One region of the Leifsonia sp. NPDC058248 genome, then DNA from elsewhere that is predicted to be linked to it. Evidence: predicted binding sites of a transcription regulator. Region 1 holds the regulator's gene; each other region holds the start of a gene.
The links. The regulator LexA, encoded in region 1, represses DNA repair genes until DNA is damaged. The targets are predictions, from matches to a motif close to TCGAACANNTGTTCGA.
Positions count from the first base shown of each region.

Region 2: uvrA (excinuclease ABC subunit UvrA) is a predicted target of LexA. The motif match lies at 1,815-1,830, and genes of this name have one in related genera.
Region 3: ACFVV5_RS04335 (DUF6504 family protein) is a predicted target of LexA. The motif match lies at 4,833-4,848, and genes of this name have one in related genera.
Region 4: ACFVV5_RS10945 (DUF222 domain-containing protein) is a predicted target of LexA. The motif match lies at 5,088-5,103, and genes of this name have one in related genera.

Region 1 covers NZ_JBHVXB010000007.1:110,540-117,890, reverse strand. Annotated here, with positions in the region: gene hisB (imidazoleglycerol-phosphate dehydratase HisB) at 1-203, opposite strand, end outside; gene ACFVV5_RS12970 (histidinol-phosphate transaminase) at 200-1,324, opposite strand; gene ACFVV5_RS12965 (LysM peptidoglycan-binding domain-containing protein) at 1,477-1,845, opposite strand; gene lexA (transcriptional repressor LexA) at 2,085-2,795, shown strand; gene ACFVV5_RS12955 (metallopeptidase family protein) at 2,838-3,188, opposite strand; gene metE (5-methyltetrahydropteroyltriglutamate--homocysteine S-methyltransferase) at 3,462-5,813, opposite strand; gene ACFVV5_RS12945 (methylenetetrahydrofolate reductase) at 5,828-6,775, opposite strand; gene ACFVV5_RS12940 (DUF1003 domain-containing protein) at 7,051-7,351, shown strand, end outside.
Region 2 covers NZ_JBHVXB010000002.1:303,903-311,253, forward strand. Annotated here, with positions in the region: gene uvrA (excinuclease ABC subunit UvrA) at 1-1,758, opposite strand, end outside; gene ACFVV5_RS04615 (hypothetical protein) at 1,901-2,431, opposite strand; gene ACFVV5_RS04620 (DUF58 domain-containing protein) at 2,428-3,750, opposite strand; gene ACFVV5_RS04625 (AAA family ATPase) at 3,747-4,808, opposite strand; gene ACFVV5_RS04630 (hypothetical protein) at 4,798-5,361, opposite strand; gene ACFVV5_RS04635 (DUF4129 domain-containing protein) at 5,358-6,092, opposite strand; gene uvrB (excinuclease ABC subunit UvrB) at 6,153-7,351, opposite strand, start outside.
Region 3 covers NZ_JBHVXB010000002.1:245,810-253,160, reverse strand. Annotated here, with positions in the region: gene ACFVV5_RS04365 (error-prone DNA polymerase) at 1-222, opposite strand, end outside; gene ACFVV5_RS04360 (DNA polymerase Y family protein) at 249-1,799, opposite strand; gene ACFVV5_RS04355 (hypothetical protein) at 1,800-2,591, opposite strand; gene ACFVV5_RS04350 (NUDIX domain-containing protein) at 2,681-3,112, shown strand; gene ACFVV5_RS04345 (cold-shock protein) at 3,183-3,386, opposite strand; gene ACFVV5_RS04340 (DUF3097 domain-containing protein) at 3,566-4,405, opposite strand; gene ACFVV5_RS04335 (DUF6504 family protein) at 4,524-4,814, opposite strand; gene ACFVV5_RS04330 (DUF1707 domain-containing protein) at 4,964-5,446, shown strand; gene ACFVV5_RS04325 (VIT1/CCC1 transporter family protein) at 5,489-6,586, opposite strand; gene ACFVV5_RS04320 (helix-turn-helix transcriptional regulator) at 6,601-7,351, opposite strand, start outside.
Region 4 covers NZ_JBHVXB010000006.1:19,433-26,783, forward strand. Annotated here, with positions in the region: gene ACFVV5_RS10920 (glycoside hydrolase family 3 protein) at 1-339, opposite strand, end outside; gene ACFVV5_RS10925 (carbohydrate ABC transporter permease) at 336-1,235, opposite strand; gene ACFVV5_RS10930 (carbohydrate ABC transporter permease) at 1,235-2,164, opposite strand; gene ACFVV5_RS10935 (extracellular solute-binding protein) at 2,274-3,629, opposite strand; gene ACFVV5_RS10940 (ROK family protein) at 3,714-4,925, opposite strand; gene ACFVV5_RS10945 (DUF222 domain-containing protein) at 5,154-6,533, shown strand; gene ACFVV5_RS10950 (NADP-dependent isocitrate dehydrogenase) at 6,738-7,351, opposite strand, start outside.

The DNA of each region.
Region 1 (7,351 bases):
GTGTGGTGCACGTCGATCTCGGTGTCTCCGGATGCGCGAACCCGCAGATCGGTGAGCGAGTGCTTGGCGAACGCCGTCAGCAGGTGATCGAAGAACGGCACCGAGGTCTCGATGTCGGTCTGCCCGCTGCCGTCGAGGTCGAGACTCAGCTCGATGCTCGACTCGCTGGTCTCCCGCTGCAGTGTGGCCGTGCGATTGGTCATGACTGCGAGCTTACCGGGGCAGCCGATTCCGTCTCGGCCCCGTCGGGGCGGCCGAGCGAGCGGAGCGCCGTGAGGAACGCGGTCGTCTCCGCCTCCGTTCCGGCGGTCACCCGCAGGTGTCCCGGGATGCCGACGTCGCGGATCAGCACGCCCTGCTCGAGCAGCCCCTCGAATGTTGCGTTCGGGTCGCCGACGCCACCGAAGAGCACGAAGTTGCTGCCGCTGCGGTGCGGCCGGTAGCCGAGGGCGGCCAGTTCGGTCACCAGGCGGTCGCGCTGCACGCGGATCTCGCCGACCATCGCGAGCATCTCGTCGGAGTGCGCGAGCGCCGCGACGGCCGCCGCCTGGGTGAGGGCGGAGAGGTGGTACGGCAAACGGACGAGGCGAAGGGCATCGGTCACGGCAGGGTCGGCCGCGAGGTAGCCGACGCGCGCGCCGGCGAACGCGAACGCCTTGCTCATCGTGCGCGAGACCAATAGCCGCGGCCGGCCCGGGAGCAGCGCCAGAGCGGACGGCTGGTCGTCCGGCATGAATTCCGCGTACGCCTCGTCGACGACGACGATGCCACGGGCAGCGTCGTAGGCCGCCTCGATCGTCTCGAGCGACAGCGGAGTTCCCGTCGGGTTGTTCGGCGCGCAGAGGATCACGATGTCGGGGTCGAGCCGGCGGATCTCCGCGCCCGCGGTCTCCGGTGACAGCTCGAAATCGTCGTCGCGGACGCCGGCCAGCCAGGCGGTGCCGGTGCCGGAGGCGAGCAGCGGGTACATGGAGTAGGTGGGCGCGAAGCCGAGAAGGCTGCGGCCCGGCCCGCCGAAGGCCTGCAGGATCTGCTGGATGACCTCGTTGGATCCGTTCGCGGCCCAGATGTTCTCGGCGGTGAGCCCGTGCCCCAGGTAGCCCGCGAGGCTCTCACGCAGTTCGGTGAACTCTCGGTCGGGGTACCGGTTGACGCCGCCGATGGCTTTCGCGACCCGCACGACGATGTCTTCCGCAACGTCATCCGGGATCGGATGCGTGTTCTCGTTCACGTTGAGCGCCACAGGAACGACTTTCTGTGGTGCGCCGTAGGGGCTCTTGCCCCGCAGGTCATCGCGAATCGGGAGATCGGAAAGGGAAGTCACCGTTCAATGCTAGTTGCCTGCTCTGGGCGTATTACGTCGTCGTACTCAGCTTGCGGCGAGCATCCGATGGCCGAACATGCGGTCGCCGAGCATCCGGTGGCCGAACATCCGGTCGATGAGCATCAGGGCGGGTCGCCCGCATAGGATTCGGCTCAGTGGGCGTACTGCGACGGGATGGCGATGCGCTGCCCGGGAGACACCACGGCCGAGTCGAGCTGGTTGAGCGAGACGATGTCGGCGATCACATCACGCGGGTCCGCGCTGGGCGCGACCTTCTCGGCGATGCTCCAGAGCGACTGGCCCGACTGGACCGTGACGTGCTGGAAGTGCACCGCGGCGTGATCTCCGCTCGCGGCCGCGCCGCCGCCGTTGAGCGCGAAGACCAGGGCGCCCACCACGATCGGGACGGAGGCGAGCGAGGTGAGGACGACGCGCCCCCGACGGGTGAGACGCAGGCGCGTGTGGACGCCTGCTGGCATGTCGAACTTCGACGACGACATCGTGATCGCTGCTGTGCTCATTGTCGTGACCTCCTAAGATTCCGCACCCGGTGCTTGGCCGGCAGGCCGGATGCGAAGCTGTGTTCCGAATATATCTTCGAATGTTCGAAACCTCAAGCGCGTCTTCACGGCAGATATTTACACGAATATCGAGACACACTCGAACACATGTTTGTTTTGCCGCTGCATCGTGGATACAGTTTCGATTGTCTGGAGTTCACTCAACCAGGCACCACCGACATTCGGGCGGGCCGGATGCGATGGCGGGTCATGAAGGGACGACTGTGTCGAACGACAACCAGGCGGGACGCGAGCGCGGGGGCACCCGTCGTCGCAAGAACCTGAGCGAGAAACAGCTCGCCATCCTCGACGTCATCGGGCGCTCCGTCAGCCAGCGCGGCTATCCGCCGAGCATGCGCGAGATCGGTGACGCCGTCGGGCTCTCCTCCCTCTCCAGCGTCACCCACCAGCTCAACCAGCTCGAGCTGAGCGGTTACCTGCGCCGCGACCCCAACCGGCCGCGCGCCCTCGAGATCCTCATCGACCTCCCCTCCCCGTCCGAGAGCCTCGACTTCGAGAACCAGACGCCGGTCGGCGACGCCGCCATGGTGCCGCTGGTCGGACGCATCGCCGCCGGTGTGCCCATCACGGCCGAGCAGCAGGTCGAAGAGGTCTTCCCCCTTCCGCGCCAGCTGGTCGGCAACGGCGAGCTGTTCATGCTGAAGGTCGTCGGCGACTCGATGATCGACGCCGCGATCTGCGACGGGGACTGGGTGGTCATCCGCACCCAGAAGACGGCGGAGAACGGCGACATCGTCGCGGCCATGCTCGACGAGGAGGCCACGGTCAAGGTGTTCCGCCAGCGCGACGGCCACACCTGGCTGCTCCCCCGCAACTCCAACTTCGAGCCTATCCTCGGCGACTTCGCCGAAGTCCTCGGCAAGGTCGTCGCGGTCCTGCGCGCCGTCTAGGCCGGACGCGGACGGCAGCCTTTCGCGGCGTGCATCCGGGCGTCAAGCCCAGCCGAGCTCGCGCAGACGGTCGTCGTCGAGGCCGAAATAGTGGCCGATCTCGTGGACGAGGGTCACGCGCACGCGTGCCTTCAACTCCGGGAGGCTGCGGCTGCTCGCGGCCAGGTTGTTCTTGTAGAGCGTGATGCGGTCGGGCAGTTCGCCGAACCCGTACACGCCACGGCGCGTGAGCGGATGTCCGCTGTAGAGCCCGTACAGTCGCGGTCGCGCTCCGGCCGGCTGATCCTCGATCAGGATGGCGACGTTCTCGAGAGGGCCGACCATGTCGTCGGGAAGTGCGTCGAACACGTCGCCGACCATCGCTTCGAAGTCCGTGTCCGAGATCTCGACCATGGTCTTATCATCCTCGCCGCCGGCGGCTTCACGCTGCAGTGCTCGGCCCGGCTCGGCGCGGTTCCGCTCGACTCGGCTCGGCCCCGGCCCGGCTCTGCTCCGGGCATCCTGAATTCAGGACTTCCTTGGCCTCGCGCGCAACTCCGGAAAGTCCGCACCGCGCACCGCTGGAAAGACAGCAACTCCGGAGTCCGTGCCCGGATCGGGCCGAGGACTCCGGAGTTGCGAACGCCCGGCAGCACCTGCGCCGCCGACAGAACCAGCCGGCAGCGGCTACGCCGGCACGCCTGCCTTCTCGCGCACCGCACGCGTCGCCGCGAGGATGTTCTTCAGCGACGCCACCGTCTCGTCGTAGCCGCGCGTCTTGAGGCCGCAGTCCGGGTTCACCCAGAGTTGACGGCCCGGGATGGCGCTGAGCGCGGTCTCCAGCAGTTCCGTCACCTCGGCGACGCTAGGCACCCGCGGGGAGTGGATGTCGTACACCCCCGGGCCGATCCCGTGCTCGAAGCCGGACGTCTGGATGTCATGCACGACCTCCATCCGCGACCGCGCCGCCTCGATGCTGGTCACGTCCGCGTCCAGGTTGCGGATCGCGTCGATCACCACACCGAACTCCGAGTAGCAGAGGTGCGTGTGGATCTGCGTCTCGTCGCGCACCCCGGCCGTCGCCAGGCGGAACGAGCCCACCGACCAGTCCAGGTACGCCGCGTGGGCGGCGCGCTTCAGCGGCAGGAGCTCCCGCAGCGCCGGCTCGTCGACCTGGACGATCCGGATGCCCGCCTCCTCCAGGTCGGCGATCTCGTCGCGCAGGGCCAGCGCCACCTGACGTGCGGTGTCACCCAGGGGCTGGTCGTCGCGCACGAACGACCAGGCGAGGATCGTGACCGGTCCGGTGAGCATCCCCTTGACCGGCTTGGAGGTGAGGCTCTGCGTGTACGTCGACCAGTCGACCGTGATCGGTTTCGGCCGCGACACGTCGCCCCACAGGATCGACGGTCGCGTGCACCGGCTGCCGTACGACTGCACCCAGCCGTTCTGGGTCACGGCGAAGCCGTCAAGGTTCTCCGCGAAGTACTGCACCATGTCGTTGCGCTCGGGCTCGCCGTGCACCACGACGTCGATGCCGATCTCCTCCTGCAGGTCGACGACGCGCTTGATCTCGGCCTTCATCTGCCCGAGGTACTCCGCCTCGCTGATCAGTCCCTTCGCCAGCTGGGCGCGGGCGCGCCGGATGTCTCCGGTCTGCGGGAACGAGCCGATCGTGGTGGTGGGGAGGAACGGCAGGCCGAGCGCGGCATCCTGGGCCACAAGGCGGTCGGCGTAGTCTCCGCGCGAGAAGTCGGCGTCGGTCAGGGCCGCCGTGCGCGATCGCACCGCCGCGTCACGCACCCCGGGGGCGGACGCCCGGTCGGCCAGCGCGGCGGAGGCGGCGCTCAGCTCGTCCTGGATCGCCTCGTGCCCGTCGACGAGCCCGACCGCGAGCGTCGCGACCTGCGCCACCTTCTGGTCGGCGAACGCCAGCCAGCTCTTCAACTCGCCGGAGAGCGCAGGCTCGTCGTCCACATCGTGCGGGACGTGCAGCAGCGACGTCGAGGTCGAGACCGCCACCTCGGGGCTGAGCGCCAGCAGTTCCGTGAGGGTGCCGAACGCCGCCTCCAGGTCGCCGCGCCAGATGTTGTGGCCGTCGACGACTCCGCCGACCAGGGTCTTGGCGGCGAGACCGGATGCGGTGGCCGCGTCGAGACCGCTCGGCACGCTTCCGCGCACCAGGTCGAGCGACAGCGCCTCCACCGGCGACGCGGCGAGCACCGGCAGTGCGTCGTCCAGGCTGCCGTACGGCGCCGCCACGAACAGCCCCGGCCGGCCGTCGACCGAGCCGAGCGCGTCGTACGCAGCAGCCAGAGCGGCGAGCACCGCATCCCGGTCGTCCTCGATGCTCTCGCTGACCAGCGCGGGCTCGTCGAGCTGCACCCACGGGGCGCCCGCGGCGGCCAGACGGCCGAGCAGTTCCCGGTAGACCGGCAGCAGGTCGGCGAGTCGCGACAGGGGGCGGAACCCCTCGGGCGCCTCGTCGCTCGCCTTGCTCAGCAGCAGGAAGGTGACCGGTCCGACGATCACGGGCCGCGTGACGAAACCGGCCGCCGCGGCCTCCTCGAACTGGCCCACGATGCGGTCGGACGCCAGCCGGAAGTCGGTCTCGGGGCCGATCTCCGGCACCAGGTAGTGGTAGTTCGAGTCGAACCACTTGGTCATCTCCAGCGGTGCGTTCTCCCCCTCGCCGCGGGCGATGGTGAAGTAGCCGGCGAGATCGACGGCGCCCGACGCATCCGCCAGCGAGGCGAAACGCGACGGGATCGCGCCGACGGTGACCGCGGCGTCGAGCACCTGGTCGTAGTAGCTGAAGCTCTCCGGGATCGACGCGTCGGTGCGCCCCAGGCCGAGCGATGCCAGACGCTCGCGCGTCTCCGCCCGCAGCGACGCGGCGGTCGCCTCCAGCTCGTCGGCCGTGGTCGCGCCCGCCCAGAAGCTCTCGACGGCCTTCTTGAGTTCGCGTCGCCGCCCGATGCGCGGGTAGCCGATGATCGTCCCCGTCGGGAAGGCGGGGCGCGGAGTGGTGTCGGTCATTGCGTGGTTCCTTTTCAGTGGGTGGTGCTGCCGGTGGTGCTGGCCGGCAGGAGTCCGGTGCGCTCGAGCACGGCGAGCACCGCTTCGTGCTGGTTGAAGGTGTACAGGTGGATGCCCGGAGCGCCACCGTCGAGCAGGCGACGCGAGAAGTCGGTCGCCCAGGCGATTCCGATCTCGCGCTGCCCCTCCTCGGTCGGCTCGATCTCGAGCTGGATGGCGAGGTCGCTCGGCAGGTCGTCGCCGCTCAGCTCGAGCATCCGGCGCAGTCGTGCGGGACTGGTCACCGGCATGATCCCGGGCAGGATCGGGAACTGCACGCCCGCGTCCCTGGCCTTCTGGGCGAAGCTCAGGTAGTCCTCGGGATGGAAGAACAGCTGGGTGATCCCGAGGTTGGCGCCGGCGGCCTGTTTGGCGAGCAGCGTGTCGATGTCCTGGCTCACCGAATGCGAGGTGGGATGCCCGTTCGGGAACGCGGCCACGGCGATCTGAACGTGCTCGCGGCTGGACAGGACGGTGCGAGCATCGAGGCCCGGCACCGCCAGCTCGCCGTACGGCACGCGCTCGGCCTGGACCCGGTGGATGAGCTGGACGAGTTCCGCAGAGCTGTGCAGGTCGCCGAGACCGGTCTCCCCCTCGGGGAGGTCCGCGGGCGGGTCGCCGCGAACGGCGAGAAAGCGCCGGATGCCCGCATCCAGGAACTCGCGGATGAGCACGTTGGCCTCGGCGTGCGACGAGCCGACGCAGGTCAGGTGCGCCATCGGGCTCACGTCGGTGCGGTCGAGGATGTAGCGCAGCACCTCGAGCGAGGACGTGCGGGAGGAGCCGTTGGCGCCGTAGGTGACGGAGATGAAGTCGGGATGCGCGGCCGCGAGCCGGTCGATCGTCGCCGGCAGCGCCGCAGCGGCTGCGGCGGAGCGGGGCGGATACAGCTCGAAGGAGAACCGCGCGGTGGTACAGCTCATGGCGTCCTCGGTGGGTGGTGTCGACGGTCGCTGCCCTCTGGCCGCGCCCGTCCCGGTCAGGGGCAGGACCCCGTTCTCACGGGGTGATTCGCGGGCGGGTGCCGGGCTCGGCTGTCGCACCACCGAGCGGGTCGCCCGCTTCGGTTGAATGGCAATCTAGCAACGTCCGGGGCCGGACGGAACCTCTGTGTCACCGTGTGACGGCCGGGGTCGCTCTGTGACGTACGCTCGCAGTCGAAGGCGGGGTCCGCCCGCCGCGAACGAAGGACCATCCGATGTCACCGCAGAAAGAATCCCAGCCGGCATCCCCCGCCACCGTGGCGTCCCATGCGCGCCCCATCCTCCGGCCGTCGCGCCTCCTGGCGAGCGGACAACGGGAGAAACTGCACCCGACGGTACTCGCCGAGGCCGAGCATCGCGCGTCGAGCGTGCAGCTGCGAATCGCCGACGCGATCACGGCCTTCGCGGGCTCGATGAACTTCGTCTACCTGCACATCGTGCTGTTCGCGGTGTGGATGATCGTGTTCGAGAAGAGCCCGTGGCCGACCCTGACACTCATCGTCTCGCTCGAGGCGA
Region 2 (7,351 bases), on a different contig from region 1:
CGAGTGCACGACGTGGCCGCCGTTCACTCCTGCGCCCGGACCGATGTCGACGATCCAGTCGGCGGTGCGGATTGTGTCTTCGTCGTGCTCGACGACGATGAGCGTGTTGCCGAGGTCGCGCAGGGCGATCAGGGTGTCGATCAGCCGGCGGTTGTCGCGCTGGTGCAGACCGATGCTGGGCTCGTCGAGCACATAGAGCACACCGGTCAGCCCGGAGCCGATCTGCGTGGCGAGCCGGATGCGCTGCGCTTCTCCGCCGGAGAGGGTGGCGGCGGCCCGCGACAGGTTGAGGTAGTTGAGCCCGACCTGGATGAGGAAGTCGAGGCGGACCTTGATCTCGCGCAGCACCTGGGCCGCGATCTTCTCCTCACGCTCGGTGAGGTGGAGCTTGTCCATGAACGCGCGCGCGTCGATCAGGCTCAGCTCGGATGCGTCGGCGATGCTCGCGCCGTGCACCAGGACCGCCAGGACCTCCGGCTTGAGTCGCTTGCCACCGCACACCGGGCACGGGACCTCGCGGAGGTACTCCGCCCAGCGGGCACGCTGCGAGTCGGTCTCGGCCTGCAGGTACTGACGCTCGATGTACGGCACGACGCCCTCGAAGCCCGAGGTGTAGCTCATCTCACGGCCGTAGCGGTTCTTCCACTTGACCTTGACCTCGAAGTTGTCGCCGCGCATCACGGCGTTGCGCACCTCGGAGCTCAGCTCGCGCCACGGGGTCGTGAGAGAGAAGCCGAGATCGCGCGACAGACCGTCGAGCAGTTTCTCGTAGTAGTTGAACAGGCCCTTGCCCTGGGTGGTCCACGGCACGATGACGCCTTCGGCGATGCTCAGCTCGTCGTCGCCGAGGAGCAGGTCTTCGTCGACGGACATCCGTGTTCCGAGACCGGAGCATTCGGGGCAGGCGCCGAACGGTGCGTTGAACGAGAAGGTGCGCGGCTCGATCTCGGTGAGCTGGATGGGGTGGCCGTTCGGGCACGACAGCTTCTCGCTGAAGGTGCGCCACGCGTCGGGGCCTTCGGCGTCGACGTAGTTGACCTGCACGATGCCGTCGGTGAGGCGGAGTGCCGTCTCGAGCGAGTCGGTGAGGCGGGTCAGGATATCGGGACCGGCCACCAGACGGTCGACCACCACTGCGATGTCGTGCTTGTACTGCTTCTTGAGAGTCGGCGGATCGCTGAGCTGGATCTGCTCGCCGTCGACGATGGCACGGGAGTATCCGCCGGCCGCGAGCTCCTTGAAGAGGTCGACGAACTCGCCCTTCTTCTGCGAGACGACCGGGCTGAGCACCTGATAGCGGGTGCCTGGCTCCAGCTCCATGAGCTGGTCGGCGATCTGCTGGACGGTCTGGCGCTGGATGGGCTCACCGCAGACCGGACAGTGCGGCACGCCGATGCGAGCCCAGAGCAGGCGCATGTAGTCGTAGATCTCGGTGATGGTGCCCACCGTCGACCGCGGGTTGCGGTTGGTGGATTTCTGGTCGATGGAGACCGCCGGGCTCAGACCCTCGATGAAGTCGACGTCGGGCCGGTCGACCTGCCCGAGGAACTGGCGGGCGTAGGCCGAGAGCGACTCGACGTACCGGCGCTGCCCTTCGGCGAAGATGGTGTCGAATGCCAGCGAGGACTTGCCCGACCCCGAGAGACCGGTGAACACCACCAGGGAATCGCGCGGGATCTCGAGGTCGACGTTGTGCAGATTGTGCACACGTGCGCCCCGGACGCTGAGGTGGGATCCGGTTACCTTGCTGATAGTCACTCGATCAATTCTCCGCTACTCAAGTGGGGGCCCGGGCCGTGTTCGCGCACCGCGGATCGAAGATATGTTCGATTGTAACCGATCCCCCGCTGCCGTGCCCCGGCACGCGCCGAGTCTATGCCGGACCACCGACATTGCAACCTCAGCCGCGTGGCCGCACGAGGAGGGGCGCGGCGAGGGCGACGGCGAGAGCGAGAACCCCCGCACCGGCGACGACGGCGAGCCCGAGGACGGACGCGCCCGAGAACGCGGAGGCGAGCGCGAGGGCACCCGCGGCCACGAGCTGCACCGGCGCCTGGACGAGGACGAACCGCCGCGCGCTGGGCCAGAGTGCGGCCGGCTGCACGCGCGCGGAGGGCGCGACCACGAGCATCCAGGACCCGAGGATGTGCAGGAGATGGACTCCGGCGATCAGCACATACGGGTGCCAGTCGGCGACGCTCTGGTCGCGCAGGAGCACCGTGAACGCGAGGACGCCGATCAGGAACCACGCCGTCAGCCAGCGCGGCATCGCCACGGCGGCTGCGGCGAGGAGGAGCGAGACTCCGAGCCAGAATCCGGCCGTCGCCTCGGCCACGCAGAGCCCGACTGCGACCGCGGCGAAGGCGGCCCGCAGCGCCCAGCCGGGGAACACCCGTCCGAGGTCGGGAGCGGCCGTCCCTGCGACGCTCATCGCCGCCTCCTCGGCCGGCTCAGCTCGCGCAGACGGGCCTCAGGGGCCGCGCCCGGCGTATCCTGCCACCGCAGCAGGTCGATCCCGGCCGCCGTGAGCCGGCGGAAGCGCAGTGTGCGCTCCAGCTGGACGACCCGCAGCGCCACAGCCTCGCGCGCCGCGAGATCGTCGGTGCTCGGATCGGGCAGCACGTCGATCGCGATCACCCGGTGGCCGGCGGCGCGCCAGACGAGGGCGAGCCGGAGCGCCTGCTCGTCGAGGAACGTCGACAGCACGTAGACGAGCGCTCCCGGGGGCAGGATCGGAGCCCGCACACGTTCGGTGGCGACACCGCGCGGCCCCGTGAGCGCGACGGCTCGCAGCACGCGCTGGAGATGGCGCGCGCCCGAGCGGGCGGGGATGCCGCGGGCCGCGTCGGCGAGGTCGTCGAACCCGACCCTGTCCCCCGCCGCCACGTAGGCGCCGGCGAGCGAGGCCGCCGCCTCCCGGGCGAGGTCCTGCGAGCTGACGCCGGGAAGCGGATGCGGCACGGCCCAGTCGGCGACCCGCGCGGTCAGGTCGTCGCGGCTGTCGAGAACGAACTGGATCGCGGCATCCGATGTCGCCATCGTCCGGCGCACGTAGAGCTCCCCGGGCAGCTGGGCGCGCCGCGCCGTCGCCTTCCAGTCGATGCGACGCAGCCGGTCGCCGGCGGTGAAGCGGTCGACATCGCGGAACTCGCCGCCGTCTCCCGGCCGCGCCGAGTCGTGCGGACCGGTCAGCCCGCCCAGCCGGTACGGCAACGGGAGGCTGCGCACGGGCAGCACGCGCGGCGGCACGACGCGGTCCGCCGTGACGACCGGGGTCGGCTCGCTGACGATCGAGGCGTCCGCTCCGAGCATCCGGACCTCGACGGCGACGAAGCTCTGCGGGCCGGAGTGCCCGACGGTGAGAGCGGCGCCGAGCCGTGCTGCCGCCCGGGTCGAGACGACCGCTTCGATCGGCGGCTGGTCGTGCAGGGACAGCCGGAGCTCGAACGCGTCTGCGCGAGCATCCGCGTGGGCGTGCACCGAGGCGGCGAGGGTCGCGCCTCCCGCGGGTTCGACCTGGGCCCGGATGCCCACCCGCAGTCGTTCGGACGGCCGCCGATCCCAGGCGAGCGCCGCGGAGACGATGAGCGGCGCCGCGACGAGCGCGAGGTCGACCCGCGCTGCCACGAACCCGGCGACGAGGCAGACCACCGACGCGACGACGGCGGCCACCACCGCTGGGCTCAGGTTCCAGCGCGGCGCGAACCAGGTGGTGCGCGCCGGCCGGCCGTCGTCATGGGCGCCGGTCACACCGCGGACCCGTCCGCCACGCTGCTCGCCGCCCGCTCCCGGGAACCGACGACCGGCGGTCCCGGCACGGAGTTCACGACCTCGGCGACCACCTGGGACGCCTCGATCCCGCTGGTCCAGGCCTGGGCCGTCAGCGAGAGCCGGTGGGACAGCACCGAGGTCGCGACCGCCTTCACGTCGTCGGGGATGACGAAGTCGCGTCCGGCCATGACCGCGCGCGCCCGGGCGACCAGCAGGAGCCCCTGCGATCCGCGTGGCGAGGCCCCGACCTCGACCGAGCGGTGGCGGCGGGTGGCGGCGGCGAGTGCCACGCAGTACGCGGCGATGTCCGGGTCGACGTCGACCTGTTCGATGCCCGCCTGCATCGCGAGCAGGGTGGCCGTGTCGATCACGGGTTCGACCGAGGCCTTCTCCTGCCGCCTGTCCACCCGGGCGAGGAGCACGCGGCTCTCGCCCTGCGCATCCGGATAGCCGACCGCCAGCCGCACCATGAAACGGTCGAGCTGCGCCTCGGGGAGGGCGTACGTGCCCTCGTACTCGATGGGGTTGGAGGTCGCGACGACGTGGAACGGTATCGGCAGCGGGAAGCTGCTCCCCTCGACGGTGACCTGGCCTTCGGCCATCGCCTCGAGGAGGGCGGACTGCGTCTTGGGCGAGGTCCGGTTGATCTCGTCGGCGAGGAAGAGGCCGGTGAAGACCGGCCCCGGCCGGAACTCGAACGCGCCGCTCGACGGGACGTAGACGAAGGAGCCCGTGATGTCGGCCGGGAGCAGGTCGGGCGTGCACTGCAAGCGACGGAACTCCAGGCCGATCGCCGAGGCGATGCAGCGCGCGGCGAGGGTCTTGCCCAGACCGGGCACGTCTTCGAACAGGACGTGCCCGCCGGCGAGGATCGTCGCGAGGGCGAGTTCGAGCGCCGGGCGCATTCCGACGACCACGGTCGAGACGCGATCGAGCACCTCGGCGCTCAGCCGGGCGATCTCCGGGACCGGGAGCGGGGTCGCGGATGCCGGCGGAGCCGTCACGGCGGCGGGACGCATCAGGGCGTCATCGGGCATGGGTGTCCTCCTCGGTGGGGCGGCGGTCGGCCGTGCCCAGCCGGCCCGGCCGCGCGTCGGCCAGTCCGTCGAGCACGCCGAGCACGGACTGGTAGGTGGAGAGTTTCGGCAGCTCGGCCGTGCCACGCCGGATGATCCGGAGCACGTCCGCCCCGACGGCGCGTTCGATCTCGGGACGGTCGGCCGGATCGTCGAGGTCGAGCCCGTGGAGCTCGAGGGCCTGGGCCGTGAGAGTGCGGAGCCGGCGGACGGCTTCGGGCGCGACTCCCCCGCCGCGCGCGTGGAGGGCCCAGCCCAGTTGGACGATCTCGCGTCGCGAGCCGTCGCGCGGCGCCGGATGCTCGGGCGCCCAGTCGACCCGCGGCTGATCGCCGACCAGACCGACGCAGGCGGCGAAGGCGAGCACGACCGCTCCGAGCCCGACGGCGTGACCCACGTCGACGCCGAAATACCAGGCGGCGACCCCGACCGCGAGTGCGAAGGCGAGACAGCCGAGCAGCCGTCCGCGGTAGGGCGGCCGCAGCAGCGAACGCCGCCGGCCGGTGTCCGTCATCGCGTCCCCCCACTCGCTGCGGTGCTCGTGGTGCCACCGGCGGTGCCGCGGGTCCAGGATGCCCGGAGCGCGTCGAGCGACGAGACCGCCGCCGCCACGTCCTCGGCTGTCACCGGCGCGTCTCCGAATCGCACCCGCAGGTACAGCTCCAGCAGCGCTCGGGCGGCGGAGCGGTCGGCGCCGACCCGCGACAGGATTCGCGCCGTGAACTCGCTCGGCGTCTCGGCCGGCAGCCTGCGCACGCCGGACTCCTCCGCCGCCTCCTGGAGTCCGAGCCAGGCCTGTTCGATGGCGTCTCGCGGTTCCCGGTCTTCGCCGAGGATGTCGAGGGCGCGGTCGAGGCCTCGCCGCAGCTGCGGAGCATCCGGTTGCGGGGCATCGGGCTCGATGTCGTCGAGAGCGTCGACCACCAGCGCTTCGCCGCTCGCGTCGACCCGCCGGAGGCGTTTGCGCACGGCTCGCCAGATCAGGATGGCGATCACCCCGAGCACCACCACGATGACGAGGAGGGCGATCCACGAGAGGTCGACACGGGTGACCTCGGCGGGTGGCCGCGGCACCGCCGTCTCGGTCGAGGCCGGTTGGGTGAGCTCAGCGGGTGGCGGCTGCCGGCTCGCCCAGTCGGGGATCCAGACGATTCCGCCGAACACCGGCGCTCCTTGCAGCGCGACAGCGACGAGCACGAGTAGGGCGAGCCCGGAGCACACGACCAGCGTGCGATGACGTCTCATCGCCCTCTCCCCGTTGCGCGGCCCATTCTGACACCGTAGCGCGCCGCCGACGGGATTCGGTCAGCCCAGGTGCCCGGCCTTCTCCATCTGCCGCAGGTCGCGCTTGAGGTCGCCGAGCTCGTCGCGCAGTCGTGCCGCCAACTCGAACTTGAGCTCGCCGGCCGCCGCGAGCATCTGCTCGTTGAGGTCGGCGATCAACGCCTCGAGCTCCGCGCCGCCTTGCGCGGCGATTCCGATCCCGCCCTTGCGCAGGTTGGGCGTCGGGCTCTTCTTCTTCGCGTCGCGTCCGGCGAGCATCTTGGCGGTGTCGGCGCCCTCACGGGCGAGCACATCGGTGATGTCGGCGATGCGTTTGCGCAGCGGCGTGGGATCGATGCCGTTGACCTTGTTGTACTCGAGCTGCTTGTCGCGGCGCCGGTCGGTCTCTTCGATGGCCTTCTTCATCGAGTCGGTGAGCACGTCGGCGTACATGTGAACAGCGCCGGACACATTTCGGGCCGCACGGCCGATGGTCTGGATGAGCGACGTCGACGAGCGCAGGAAGCCCTCTTTGTCGGCGTCGAGGATCGCGACGAGCGACACCTCGGGCAGGTCGAGTCCTTCACGGAGCAGGTTGATGCCGACGAGCACGTCGTACACGCCCGCCCGCAGTTCGGTGAGCAACTCGACGCGCCGCAGCGTGTCGACGTCGGAGTGCAGGTAACGCACACGGACTCCCGCCTCCGCGAGGAAGTCGGTGAGCTCTTCGGCCATCTTCTTCGTGAGCGTGGTCACGAGCACGCGCTCGTCCTTCTCGACGCGCAGCCGGATCTCTTCGAGCAGGTCGTCGATCTGCCCCTTGGTGGGCTTGACGACGATCTGGGGGTCGACGAGGCCGGTGGGCCGGATGATCTGCTCGACGACGCCGTCGGCGATGCCCATCTCGTACCGGCCGGGAGTGGCCGAGAGGTACACCGTCTGCCCCACGCGGTCTTTGAACTCGTTCCATCGCAGCGGACGGTTGTCGAGAGCGCTCGGCAGGCGGAAGCCGTGCTCGACGAGGGTGCGCTTGCGCGAGGAGTCGCCCTCGTACATCGCGCCGATCTGCGGGACCGTCACGTGCGACTCGTCGATGACGACGAGGAAGTCGTCGGGGAAGTAGTCGAGCAGGCAGTTCGGCGCCTCACCCCGCGCGCGGCCGTCGATGTGCCGCGAATAGTTCTCGATGCCCGAGCAGAAGCCGATCTGCTCCATCATCTCGATGTCGAACTGGGTGCGCA
Region 3 (7,351 bases), on a different contig from region 1:
CGGCGAGCTGGCGCCGTCGAGGAAACTGAAGTTGGAGTGCGCGTGCAGCTCGGCGTACGGGACGTGGCCGTCGTCCGCCTCGTCGGGCGGCGGCGGGGGCGGAATGTATGCGGGGCGTTTGCGCGACGACGGGCGCTCGTCGACCTGCTCGCCGGTGCGCCGTGTGCCGGAGAGCCGCCGCTCGAACTCGGCCCAGGGGATCGGCGGGTTATTGAAGCCCATGGCGTCCGCCCCTTCCCGCTCCGCGGTCAGTCATAGCGGGCCTCCGCACGCCAGCCCCCGTCGTCGAGCACCAGCAGCCAGGCGGTGCCGTCGGAGTCGACCACCTGGAAGCGCTGCACCGTGCGGGCGTGCTCGGGGTCCCACCAGCGCTCACGCACCGGCCACGGCCCCGCCCAGGCGTCGACCTCGCGGGCGTCGCGGGGGGAGCCGGTGGCCGAGAACCGATGGATGGGCGCACTGACCGAGCCCCGCACATCCACCGCCACCGGGTCGCCCTGCTCGGAGAACACGCCCACCTGGCGCGGCGCCTCGAACACGGTCGCGGGCGCCGGGGCCGGGAGGCTGCCCGGCCACGGCTGCTCGATGCGGGCCACGCCGACCGGCCGATCGCCCCACGGCACCAGCACCTGCCGTTCGGCGAGGGCACGACCGCCGCCGATGGTGGCGGTGAGCACGGCGTCGTGGCCGAGCATGCTCTGCACGCGGGAGAGGCCGTGGTGGATGCGCTCGTCGGCGCCGCCGCCCCAGAGGCCGTCTTCGTGGTGGCCGATGTCGTCCACGCTCTCGGGCGCCACCACCACCCGTGCGATGGGGGAACCGAGCCCGCTGTCGATCGCCCCGCTGCCCTGCAGCTGCCAGCGCACCCGGTCGACGACGTCGGCGGCCGAGAAGAGCCGCGGGTGCAGCCAGGTGCGTTCGCTGAGGCGGCCGGACTCGTCGGTCACCTCGATGCGCAGCGAGGTGCAGACGAGCCCCGCCTTGGTGAGACCGGCGACGAACGCCTCGGCGGTGCCGCGGAAGGCGAAGGTCACCTGGTCGACGCGGTCGAGCGGCGGTTCGAACTCGATGACGCGGTCGAGTTGTTTGGGCGGGGTGCGCGGAACGACCGCCGCCCCGTCCAGACCGCTCGCCAGGGTGTGGCAGCGGGCGCCCAGCTCGCCGAACCGCTCCCGTACATCGGTGGGGTCGAGCGCGGACAGGTCGCCGAGCCGGTGGATGCCGAGCCGGTGCAGCAGGGGAGTGAGCGCATCCTGGCCGAGCACCGAGACCGGGAGAGGGGCCAGGAAGGAGGGGGAGGCGCCGGGGGGAATCACCCGCACCCGGTCTGCTCCTGTGCTGCGTGCCGCCTGCTCGGCCGCGAACGGTCCGTCGGCGATGCCGATGCGCGCATCCGGGATGCCGAGCCCTTCCAGGCAGCGCAGCAGCTCGGCAGCCGCCTGCTCCTCGCCGCCGTAGTAGCGGGCGGGGCCGCGTGCGCGCAGCACGCAGGTTCCCGGGCGCACCAGCTGCACGCCGGGAGTGATCTCCTCGACGGCGGCGAGCACCGGCTCGAAGGCGCGAGCATCCACCACCGGGTCATAGGGGTGCACCAGCAGCTGCGTGCACCGTGCCTGGGCCTCCCGGATGCGCAGCCCGCGTTTGACGCCGTCGGCCCGCGCTGCGGCGGAGCAGGCGAACACGAGGTTGTGGTGCACGAGGGCGAGGGGGCTGTCGGCGGGGAGCTCGAGGGTCTGCACGGTCGCTGTGACCGGCCAGTCGGGGCACCACAGCACGATCGCTCTGGTCACGGCCGGCACTCAGACCACCGCCTCCAGGTGCGGGGAGCGGAGCTCGGCCGGTGTGCGCTGCTCGAGCGAGGCCCGCTGCTCGCTCGGGGCACGCTCGCTCAGCGCGGATTCGGACCCGGCCGATACGGGGACCGACGCGGCCGGCCGGAAGGTCTCGCCCAGGTCGGGCAGCCACAGATCGGCGCGGCGCAGCGACCCCGGGCCACCGCGGGCGGCCGACTCCACGGTGACCCGGTGCGCCGCGAGGTAGCCGGTGCCGGCGCCGAGGCCGTCCCACCCGCTGCGCGACACGGTGAGCGTCGCCTCGACCTGCGGCCAGTCGCCGACCACGATCAGGGTCGCCTCGCGCTGCCGCAGCCGGGCGGTGAGCCTGGCCACGTCGCCGTCGCGCGCCCGGGTGGGGGGAACGATCACCACCACGCTCAGCACGTCGACGACGGCCGCCGTCACGGTGAGCCATTGCTCGCCGGGATGCGGGACCAGCACGAGGCGTTCCAGGTCGATGCCGAACCGCCTGGCGGCCTCAGCGCCGAAATCGGGCATGCCGACCACGCCGCACCACGCGCCGGCCGCGCTCGGGCCGGCCAGCAGGGCCATGACGAGAGTGGTGGACCCGCGCACCGAATAGGCGGCCCCCGCCTTCAGCGCCCCGCCGGGCAGCAGGGAGGCGAGGACGGGATGCGTCTCCTGACGCCGGTCGTCGAGCTTGGTGGCCTGCATCTGCCGGATGCGCGACTGCAGCTCATGCACCTGCGCCCGGTCGGGGACCGGGGAGGCGAGGGCGGCTGCTGTCGTGAACACCCTTCAAGTTTCGAACATATGTTCGAAGATCGCAAATGCAATTTTCAGGGTGCAGAGAGGACGATACGCCTCCGGTGCGACAATCGACTATGCGCCCCACGTTCCCGGCCGCCGTCTACCTGTGCCTGCGCGACGGAGCGGACATCCTCTTGTTGCGGCGCGCCGGAACGGGTCACCGCGACGGGGAGCTCGCCGTGCCGGCCGGGCACATCGAGGCGGGGGAGTCGGCCACCCGGGCCGTCCTCCGTGAGACACGCGAGGAGATCCAGCTCGATCTCGCGCCGGACGACGTGCGCATGGCGCTCGTGCAGCACGGCCGCGCCGACGGCGACACCTACGTCGACTTCTTCTTCACGGCCGACCGCGGCGACGCGCAACCGGCCATCGGCGAGCCGGACAAGGCCTCGGAGCTGCTCTGGGCGCCGGTCGACCGGCTGCCGGCCGATGTCGTCCCGGTCGTGCGCCACGCCCTCGAGGCGATCGAACGCGGCGAGACCTACACCGAGTTCGGCTGGGACTGACGACGCGGACGGTCCGACAACGAGAGAAGGGGCCGGACCATCGGTCCGACCCCTTCTCCGAGCTCAACGACTAGAGCGGACGGATGTTCTCCGCCTGCAGGCCCTTCGGACCCTGGGTCACCTCGAACTCGACCTTCTGGTTCTCTTCCAGCGAGCGGTAGCCGCCCGTGGTGATTGCCGAATAGTGCGCGAAAACGTCAGCGCCACCGTCATCGGGGGCGATGAATCCGAAGCCCTTTTCGGCGTTGAACCATTTGACCGTACCTGTTGCCATGTCTCCTCCAGGAGCGAATTGTCGACCTCGAACGTCGAGGCCTCGCCTCGTGTTGTAAGCCTGCTCCTGAAAAGGTGGCCACGCTCCGCTTTGGGGACGTACCGCTCCAACACATGCAAAACACGTGGCGTATGGTCCAGCCTAGCGGCAGGAAAGCGAAAATTCACCCGTTTATGACCTCACGGTTCGGTGACGAAGTCGATCAGCTGCTCGACACGGCCGAGGAGCACGGGCTCCAGATCGGCGTAGCTGCGCACCGTCCCGAGGATCCGCTTCCATGCGTGAGCGACATCCGCCTGGGTCTCGTGGGGGAGTCCGAGTGCCTCGCAGATCCCGTGTTTCCAAGGGATCGAGCGAGGGATGTCCGGCCACGCCGCCAGCCCGACACGTGCCGGTTTCACGGCCTGCCAGATGTCGATGTACGGATGCCCGACGACCAGGACGTGCGCCCCGAAGGGCCCACCTGCGACTTTGTCGGCAATTCTACTTTCTTTCGATCCGGAGACCAGATGATCGACCAGAACGCCGATTCGGCGGTTCCGGTCGGGCGCGAACTCCCGAACGATCGCGTCGAGATCGTCGACTCCTTCGAGGTATTCGACGACCACTCCTTCGACCCGGAGGTCGTCTCCCCATACCCGTTCGACGAGCTCGGCGTCGTGCCTGCCCTCGACGAAGATCCGGCTGGCACGGGCGACACGCGCCTTCTGGTCGCCGACCGCGAACGATCCGGATGCGGTGCGCGCCCGCGACCCGCCGCCCGCCTTGCCGGGCACCACGAGGGTCACCGGTTCGCCGTCGATCAGGAAGCCGCCGCCGAGCGGGAACACCCGCTTCTTGCCGAAATAGTCCTCCAGTTCGACGGTCTGGACCTCGATCCGGGTGACGGCGCCGCAGAAACCGCTGGCGGCATCCTCGACCACGAGGTCGCGCACGGCCTCCACCTCGGGAACGGGCTTGCGGCCGGCGTTCTTCCAGTCGGAGGCCAGCACATCGGATCCATAGCGGTCGTACGTCACCCGGCGAGAGTAGTTCGCGCCGGCCGCCGACCGTCGGAGGCACGCGGCGGATGGGGTGAGTGATGGTCGCGGCTGGCGAGCGGGAGCTCGGGCGGGGGTCGCGCGAGCGGTCGCGGTGTCAGTCGAAGATGCGCACCAGCTGCCACGTGCGCCGGTCGTTGTCGTGCCGCACATCGAAGACGTGCGCCTCGCCGCGATCGTCGGTGGCCTGGAACCGCCAGCCGCCGATCTCCCTCGGCAGCGTTCCGACCCCGTAGTGGTGCTCGCCGAACGGTCGCCACCAGGCGCAGACATCCGCCCACACCGTCGGCGTGTCCGTCACGCGGTAGCGCGTCGTACGCCACACCAGCCGGGTCGGGATGCCCTCCTCGGTCGTCCACACCGTGACGGCCTCGTCGATCTCCGCCATTCTCTCCACCTCGATCAGTCGAACGTATGTTCGATTAACGAGTGTAAGACGATCCGCGTGCATCCGCACCCTGGATCTCGCCCCCGGGGCACCTGTCGACGGCATGACGACCGGTCGCGTCGCGAGGCGCCTGCTGCCATACTGGCGCCATGAACGACTTCTCCGACTCGTCCGGCGCATCGTTGCGCCTCAGCAACGCGGAGCGCGACCGCGCGGTCGCCGCCCTTCAGGCCCATGCCGGCGACGGCCGCCTCTCCGACGTCGAGCTCCAGACGCGGGTGCAGTCGGCCCGCTCGGCGGTCACGCGCGGAGACCTCGCCCCGCTGTTCGCCGACCTGCCCGGGTTCGTCGCCTTCGACGGAGGCCGCCCGCAGGCGCCGGGTGCCGGTTTCGGCTCCTCGACCGCCCAACGCCCGTATGAGAGCGGGTCGGGTCAGCCGTTCGGCCGCAACGGCTACATCATCGTCTCGATCACGCCGTTCATCGCGCTCATCCTGTTCTTCCTGTCGAGCTGGGTGTGGGGTTTCGCCTACAGCTGGCTGTGGTTCCTGCTCGTCCCGATCGTGGGCGTGATCGTCTACGGCAGTGGATACGGCGGGCGCGAACGCGACCGAGACCGCGACCGGCGCTGACCCGGAGACCCGGCGAAGCGCCGGCTCGCGCCTCCGCAGCGACTAGCCGAGCGTCGCGCCGAACACCAGGCCGAGCAGGTACGTCGCCGCGGCGGCGCCGAAGCCGATCCCGAGCTGGCGCAGCGCGCGCTTGAGCGGGGATGCTCCCGAGAGCAGTCCGACGACCGCTCCCGTGCCCAGCAGAACGATGCCGACCAGCACGGCGGCGACGATGACCGCGGTCGTTCCGCCCAGTCCGAACAGGTACGGGATGATCGGGATGAGCGCCCCCGAGGCGAAGAAGCAGAAGCTCGAGATCGCGGCGCTCCAACCGTTGCCGACCGCTTCGTGCTCGTCGATCGCGTCGACGTCGGAAGCGGTATCCGGTTCGACGGTGTAGGTGGAGAGCCCGTGCAGGACCTCGTCCGCATGGCTCTGCGCCTCGTCCGCCGACATCCCGCGCGCCCGGTACACGAGGGTGAGCTCGTTGGCGTCGACGTCGAGGTGGGGGAGCACCGACCGGGTCGCCGGGTTGGGGGTGGATGCCTCGAGCAGTTCGCGCTGCGATCGCACCGACACGTACTCCCCGGCCCCCATCGAGAGGGCTCCGGCGAGCAGACCGGAGATGCCGGTCAGCAGCACCACATGGGTGGGGACTCCGCTCGCGCTGATTCCGAGCACGAGCGCGAGGTTGCTGACGAGGCCGTCGTTCGCACCGAACACGGCGGCGCGGAACGTTCCGGAGAGCCGTTGCCGGCCCCGGGCGGCCAGGGCGCGGACGACCTCCTCGTGGATCTGCTCGTCGGCGGCCATCTGCGGGGTCGCATCCGTGTCGGCGCTGTACGGCGAACGTGCTTCGGCGCGCTGGGCGAGGGCGAGCACGAAGACCGAGCCGAACCGGCGCGCGAGGAAGCCGAGCACGCGCGTGCGGAGGTCGCCCCGCAGCGGCTTGCCCACCTGGTCGCCGAGGAGGTCGAGCCAATGCTGCTCGTGGCGCCGTTCCGCTTCGGCGAGGGCGAGCAGGATCTCCCGCTCCTCACCGCTCCGTCGGCCGGCCAGGTCGCGGTACACGGCGGCTTCCGCGCGTTCGTCGGCGAGGTATCGGCGCCAGCGGCGGATGTCGGCGGGACCGGGCTGGCGGGAGGACGTCTCGATGCTCATAACGGTAGACGAGTCTATGGGGCTTCCCTGCTCGGCGGGCTGCTCTGCGCGGCCCCGTCGGTGAAGCGGCGGCCCCAGTCGCGCATCCGCTCGACCAGCTCGGGCGGTGACACGGCCTCGATCGGCGCTTCGACCGCACCGAGGCCGAAGAGCGCCCAGTCGGTGCTGTCGGCGGTCATCCGGATGCGCGTGCGGCCGTCGTCGATCTCCTCGGCCTGCACCCACCGGCCGATCGTGGCTTCGACCTGAGCCAGGGGAGCATGGACGATCGCCTCGATCTGGAGCGTGGTCGGTGCGATGCTGCCGAGGGAGGCTGTGACGAAGTCGGCGGCGTCGTCGGCCGGCAGGGTGCGCGGGCGGAACCGGACGCCGGTGGGTCGCGGCTCGGCGAGCCGGTCCAGCCGGAAGCTGCGCCAGTCGAATCGGGTGAGGTCGTAGGCGACCAGATACCAGCGTCTCCCCACCGAGACCAGGCGGTGCGGCTCCACGCGTCGCTCGGTGCGCTGTCCGTCGCGGGCGACGTAGACGAAGTCGAGACGCTCCTCGTCGCGGCAGGCCTGGGCGACGGCGGTGAGCACCTCGGCGTCGACACTGGGACCGGGACGCAGCTCGCCGGCGACCGTTGCCGTGCGGAGGGCCTCGACGCGGCGACGCAGGCGCGGCGGCATGACCTGCACGACCTTCGCGAGCGCGCGGACCGAGGCGTCTTCGATGCCCGCGATGCCGCTCTGCGCCGCCGTGCGCAGTCCCACGGCGAGCGCCACC
Region 4 (7,351 bases), on a different contig from region 1:
CTCGGTGTACGCGGCGTCGCCGCAGCGGCCCAGCACTGCGTTTCCGGGATACGGCGACCCGCTCTCGTAGTAGAGGCGGGTGACGTCGCCGCCCTCCTCGTCGATCGCGACGATCGCATCTGGGTTCGCGGCGTAGATCGCGTCGGTGAGCTCGCGGAGCTGGGCGAGCGACGTGATGTTCGGGCCGAACACGCACACTCCCCCGAGTCCGTCGCGCAGCCGGGCCGCCAGCCAGGAGGGCAGAGTCGTCCCCGCGAAACCGGGGAGCAGGGTCGCTGCGACCTGGCGGCGGAGGCTGACTGCGGGGAGGCTCTGTTCGGTGACGGACGGCCCGCTCACCCCTTCACCGCCCCGCTGACGAGGCCGCTGGTCATCCGGCCCTGCACGAAGAGGAAGAAGATGATCACCGGAACGGCGACGAGGGTCGACGCGGCCATGACCTGGCCCCAGTCGGTCGCGCGCGATGCCGACTGCTGGATGAACCCGCGCAACCACAGGGGCAGGGTCTGACTGGAGTTCTGCTGCAGGATGACGAGAGCCACCGTGAACTCGTTCCACGCCTGGAGGAACGCGTAGACACCGGAGGCGACGAGGCCGGGAGCCAGCAGGGGGAAGGTGATCCGCATGAACGCCTGCGTGCGGCTGAGACCGTCGACCATCGCAGCCTCCTCGAGGTCGGCCGGGATGCCCGCGACGAAGCCGCGCAGCATCCAGATCGTGAAGGGGACGACAGCGGCGATGTAGATGATGCTGACGCCGATGACCGTGTTGAGCAGCCCCAGACTTCCCATGAGCTTGTACTGCGCGATGAACAGGCCCTCCGCGGGGAGCATCTGGATGAGCAGCACGGCCAGCACGAAACCCCCGCGACCGCGGAACTTGAAGCGGCTGATCGCCAGGGCGGCGAGGAACGCGAACACGATGCAGAACACGACGGTGACGATCGCGATGATGAGGCTCATGCCGAGCGCCGGGAAGAAGCTCCCCCCGTTGATGACCGCGGCGAAGTTGTCGAACGAGCCGCCGAACGGGAGCCACGTGGGAACGCCGCCCTGCAGGACCACGTCGGGCAGCAGGGACGAGTTGACCATCCAGTAGACCGGGAACACCCAGATCAGCGAGATCACGACACCGAGGATGCCGAGGACCACGCGAGACGGCTTGATCCTGCGTTTGAATCTGCGGGGTCCGGTGACGTCGGCAGGGGCTTCGGCCCGGATAGTGAGTTGAGACATTACGACTCGTCCTCCTTGAGCAGGGTGCGCACGTAGAACCAGCTGATCGCGACGGTCAGGATGAGGACGAAGACCGAGACGGCGCTCGCCATCGCGAAGTCGCTGGAGCCGACGCCGAGCTGGTAGATGTAGGTGCCGAGCAGGTTGGTCTCGCTCGCGATCGAACCTTTGTCTTGCAGCAGTTTGATCTGCGTGAAGACCCGCAGATCCCAGATGATCTGGAGCAGCAGCACGATGCCGAGCACCGGCCGGATGATCGGCAGGATGATGAAACGGAGGCGCTGGAAGCCCTTCGCGCCGTCCATCTGGGCCGCTTCGAGCACCTCGCCGGAGACCTGCGTCAGGCCGGCATACACCGAGAAGGCGACGAACGGGACGCTCATCCAGACCACGATGACCATCGCGACGAAGAAGAACGAGAGTGGGTTCTGCAGCCAGTTGTGGTTCTGGAAGTCCAGCCCCCACGACGACAGCGTGTAGTTGACGACACCGCGCCGCCAGTCGAACAGCCAGTTCCAGACGGTCATCGCCGCGACGACGGGCATCGCCCAGGCCAGCAGCATCGAGATCTGAAGGGTGATGCGCACGGCCTTGTTGACCGCGTTCATCAGCAGGGCGAGACCGATGCCGATGACGACGGTGACGCCGGCCGTCACGAGGCAGAACGCGATCGAGCGGCCGACGACGACCCACATGTACGAGTCCGAGAACAGCGTGATGTAGTTCTGGAACCAGACGAAAGGCGCCGGCTGGCCGAACTGCTGGGCGAGCCCGAAGCTCTGCATCGAGGTGATGAGCTGCCACACGATGGGATAGCCCAGCGCGAGGATGAGGATGGCGACGGAGGGGATCAGCAGGGCGTACGGGGTGAACTGGATGCGCTTCTTGCGCACGGGCGACGCCTGCGGCGTGCGCGGGGCGGCCTTCACGGGCTCCTGGGTGGTTGTCACGTCTTTCCTCCTTCCTGAGAGTCTGAGGGCAGGAGCGGGGGCGCGGAAGGGTCTTCCGCGCCCCCGCCTGCTCGTTATTACGGTCGGATCACTTACCAGACTTGACGTTCATCAGAGCGTTGAGCTTGGTGTTGTACTCCTGGGCGAGGCCCTTCAGGTCGGACGAGTCCTTGATCTTGCTGAAGAACTCCTCCATCACGTTGCCCGCCTCGACAGCCGCCCAGCCGGGAGCCGCCGGGGTCAGCTTCGAGTTCGACGCCGACTCGATGAGAGCCTTCGCGAACTGGTCGTCGCCGAGCGAGGACGTGTACTTGCTGTTCGCCGGGCCGAGGCCGTTCTTGCCGAGCATCTCCTGGTACTCCTTCGAGAAGATGATCTTCAGGAGGGTCTTGGACAGGCCCGGGTTCTTGGACTTGGCCGAGATGCCGATGTTCGAGCCGCCGGCGAAGACCGGGGCCGGCTTGCCGTCGTTGCCCGGCAGCGCGAACGTGCCGAACGTGTCGTCGTTCCACGTGCGGACGACCTTGTCGTCCTTGGTGGAGGCGTCGCCGATCGACCAGTGCGCCCAGCCCGGAGCCATGATGGTGGCGGCGGCGAGCGACGTGTCAGCGGTCTTCTTGCCGTCGGCGTCGGTCAGCTGGTCGCTGTCGTTCAGGTAGATGTACTGGTTCGAATCCTTGGCGTCGTTCGGAGCCTTGGAGGCGTTCTTGTACAGGTCCTGCAGCTGCTGGAGGCCCTTGAGCGAACCCTCGGAGTCGAGAGTGCCGACCCACTTGCCGTTCTCCAGCTTGGCGATGTCACCACCGTTGGCGAAGATCCAGGAGATGCCGTTGCGCCAGTCCTGGCCGCCGAGGTAGAAGCCCGAGAAGTCCTTGATTCCCTTCGGGTTCTTGGCGGTGATGGTGGCGACATCGGTGTTGAACTGATCGAGGGTGGTGGGTGCCGAGACGCCCGCAGCAGACCAGACATCCTTGCGGTAGAAGGCGTAGCGCGAACCGAAGTAGTACGGCAGCGTGTAGTTCTTGCCGTCCACCTTGCCGGCGTCGACGAAGGACTGGAGGAGGTCGGAACCGCCGAGGTCCTTGTACATGTCGGAGATGTCGAGGAACGCGCCGACGTTGGTGAAGGTCGGCGACTGCGTGTTGCCGATCTCCGTCACATCCGGCGTGTTGTTCTCGTCGGGCAGCGACGTCGTCAGCTTGGTGACGATGTCTCCCCAGTCCTGCTGCTGGATGTTGAGGGTCGCGCCGGTCTCCTTCTGGAATTCCGTCTTGAGATAGGTGCGCAGCGGGTCGGGAGTGTCGGGGCCGACGAGCCACAGGGTCACGGTCTTACCCTTGCCGTCCGTGCTGGGAGCGGATGCGCCGCCTCCGGCGGAGCATCCGGCGAGCACGAGAGCGGAAGCCGTAGCCACAGCGGCGAGGCCAACGAGCTTTCTCTTCATTGCTGTTCCTTTCTTAGGTGGTCGATGTGTGCGATTGCCACACCGTGGTGCTGGGGTCGATGTTTCGGGTGCTGCGGTGCTGTTCTACGAGACCCCGAGTTGTCCGGAGAGGACGAGTACGGCCGCGCCGCGCAGGACGATGTCTTGCCCGAGCGTGGTCATCCGCAGCGTGAGATCGCCGTGGAATTCGGCCATCGTCCTGCTCCGGAGCGTTTGGATGGTCGCCTCGGCGAGTGCGCCATCGAGTAGTTCGGTCGGTCCGCTCAGCACGATCTCCGAGAGGTTGAGCGCTCCGACGACGGGGGCGAGGGCGATGCCGAGGCGCTGCCCTGCCTCCCGCAGGATGGGGGTGGCGTCCGAACCGGCCGCTTCTGCCTCACGGATGCGCTGCTGCAGCTGCGGCACGCTGAGCCAGTGCTCGAGGACCTGGTCGCGGTTGTAGGTCGCCTCGAGGCCGAGGTCGGTGCCGACCATCACCTGGCCGATCTCGCCGGCTGCGAAGCGGCTGCCGTAGACGAGCGCGCCCGCGACGAGCAGCCCGGCGCCGACGCCGTGACCGACCGTGACGAGCATCATGTCGCCGGCGGCATCGCCGTATCCGTGCTCGGCGAGCACGGCGACGTTGGCGTCGTTGGCGACGACGACCGGATGCCCGGTGTGCTCCTGCAGACGCTGCTGGAGGGCTTCGTCGACCCAGCCGAGGTTGGGGGCGGTCAGCACGGTGCCGGTGAGGTCGACCACACCGGGCGAGCCGACTCCGATGCCGAGGATCGGCGCCGTCACGAGGGCCAGCAGGTCGTCGACCAGCTGAACGACCTTGGCGGTGGCCTCGGCGCCGGTCGCGCTCTCGAGGGGGACCTCGGCGCGTTCGAGGATGGTGCCGTCGAGGTCGAGGACCGCGCCGCGGAAGGTGGCGTGCTCGCTCAGGTCGACGCCGACGATCTGGTAGGCCGTGCGGTTGATGTCGAGGAGCACGGCCGGTTTGCCGGGCCGGGCGGATTCGCGTTGCCCGAGCTCGACGACGAGCCCTTCGACGAGGAGTTCGGCGACCAGGTCGGAGATCGTGACCCGGGTCAGCCCGGTCTCACGGGCGATGTCGGCGCGGCTGCGCCGGCCCGATCGGTAGAGGGTCTGCAGCACGAGCGAGCGGTTGTGGCCGCGGGCATGCTCGGGAAGCACTTTGACCTTCGGGCGGAGCGCCCGGCCCGGCGTGAATCCGGGGGCGGATGGAGCGGGCTGGGCACCCTGGTCCGCGGTGCCGGCCGCGGTGCCTCGCTGCACATCCGATGGGGTCATGTTTGTTAGTAAAGCTTACGAACAAAATGAGCGCAAGTCTTCAGGCTCCCTTTCTGCGAGGTTTACCGACTTGTAACATTCGGATGCGTCCGGAAAATCGAAGCTGTATGTGCTAGTGCCGACTTTTCTCCACAGGCGGGCTTCCGGGCAAGTTATCCACTGACAAATACCTGATCAAGGCCCGAATTTGCCGGTCAAAGTGTCAGTGGTACATGGTGAACTTGATTCATGACCACCCCCGCCGCCGCTGCTGCTGTGTTGAGGGAGGCGCTCTCGCAATGTGCAGAGTCGGGGCAGCTGGGACGTGATGAGCTTCTGAGTCTGTTGACGGCGCTCGGGGATGTGCAGGCGGTTCTGGACGCGGTCAAACTTAAGGCGGTCGGCGAGTTGGTCTCCCGGTCGACGCTCGTGGGTTCCGAGAACCCCGTGTCGCGTGCCGGTCACGGTAGCCCCGCAATCTTGCTTGCGGAGCGGTGGCAGATCCCCGTCCCGGCCGCCCGTCAGTACTGCCTGGTCGGTGCGGCGACCGCTCCCCGCGTCGGCCTGACCGGTGAGGTGTTGCCGGCGTCGTTCCCCGTGCTTGCGGCTGCGCTCTCCGCACCGTTCAACGGTGCCACCGCCGGGTCGGGGTGGGTGAGTGTGGATCAGGCGGCGGTGATCGTCCGCGAACTCGGCAAGGCCGCCCCCGCCTGCGGCCGCACCGACCAGCAGCTGGCTGAGCTGATACTTGTACAGCACGCACCGAACCTGACCGCCACCGAACTCCGCACTCTGGCTGGAGAGGTCCGCGACCGGCTCGATCAGGACGGCATCCTCCCCCGGGAGCGGCGCCAGCATCAGCGGCGGTCATTGACGATCAACACCACGAGCGATGGGATGACCCATCTCGACTGGTACCTGAACCCCGAATCCGCCGCATATGTCGTCACCGCCATCGACACAATGGTCGGCCACGAACTCCGAGCCGTGCGATTCCACGACACGACCGTCAGAGGCCCCGACCCTGACCCCGAGGCTGACGTTTCAGAGACTCGGAGCCTGGCGCAGATCCGGTCCGATGTAGCTGTGGAAGCCTTCCGGCACCTCGCCACTTGCACCGGCGATGGGAACGGCAAGCCCGCGGTGACGGCGCTGGTCCGAATCGACCTGGCCACCCTGCAATCCGGTACCGGCGTCGGGCAGGTTGACGGCATCCCCAGCCCGATCAGCGCCGGCACTGCGCGGCGGATGGCTGCCGACGCCCATCTCATCCCCGCCGTTCTTAGCAGCCGCAGTGAAGTCCTGGACCTAGGGAGAAAGCACCGCCTGTTCAGTCGCGCGCAGCGACTCGCCCTCGCCGAGCGCGACGGAGGCTGCGCCTGGACCAGCTGCCCTCACCCACCCTCCTACACCGAAGCGCACCACATCCGCTGGTGGGACGCCGACTACGGCCCCACCGACCTATCCAACGGCATCCTGCTCTGCAGCTCCCACCACCACTGGGTTCACCAAGACGAATGGGACATTCACGTGCGCGACAACGTCCCCTACTTCATCCCACCGCCGCATATCGACCCCCACCAGCGACCACGCCCCGGAGGACGCATCAGACTGCCCAGCGTCGCATAATTGCCGACGGCCGCGGCCCTGTCGCGGAGCTCCATGGCCACCCATAGCCGTCGTCGGCGATTGCGCAGGACTCGTGATGGAACCGAGTCGCCGCCGGTCGCGCAGCGAAGCGCGGGGCGTTCTCGCCCCGCCGACCAAACCAAGGGCGGCGCAGAAAGGCCCGGCGGGAGCATCCCACCGGGCCCATCCACTCGCTGACGGAGACTAGCCGAGGCGCGTCTTGAGGTTGTCGCTCAGGGTCGCGAGGAACTCCTCGGTCGTCTGGTACGGCTGGTCGGGACCGACCAGGAGCGCGAGGTCCTTGGTCATCTTGCCCGACTCGACCGTCTTGATGACGACGTCTTCGAGGGTGTGCGTGAAGTCGATCAGCGCCTGGTTGCCGTCGAGCTTGCCGCGGTGCGCGAGGCCGCGCGTCCAGGCGTAGATCGAGGCGATCGGGTTGGTCGACGTCGGCTTGCCCTGCTGGTGCTGACGGTAGTGGCGCGTCACGGTTCCGTGCGCCGCCTCCGCCTCGACGACCTTGCCGTCGGGCGTGGTGAGCACGCTCGTCATGAGGCCGAGCGAGCCGAAGCCCTGCGCCACCGTGTCGGACTGCACGTCGCCGTCGTAGTTCTTGCAGGCCCAGACATAGCCGCCCTCCCACTTGAGGCTCGAGGCGACCATGTCGTCGATGAGGCGGTGCTCGTAGGTGAGACCGGCGGCGTCGAACTTGTCTTTGTACTCGGCCTCGAAGACTTCCTGGAAGAGGTCTTTGAAGCGGCCGTCGTAGGCCTTGAGGATGGTGTTCTTGGTCGACAGGTACACCGGGTACTGGCGGT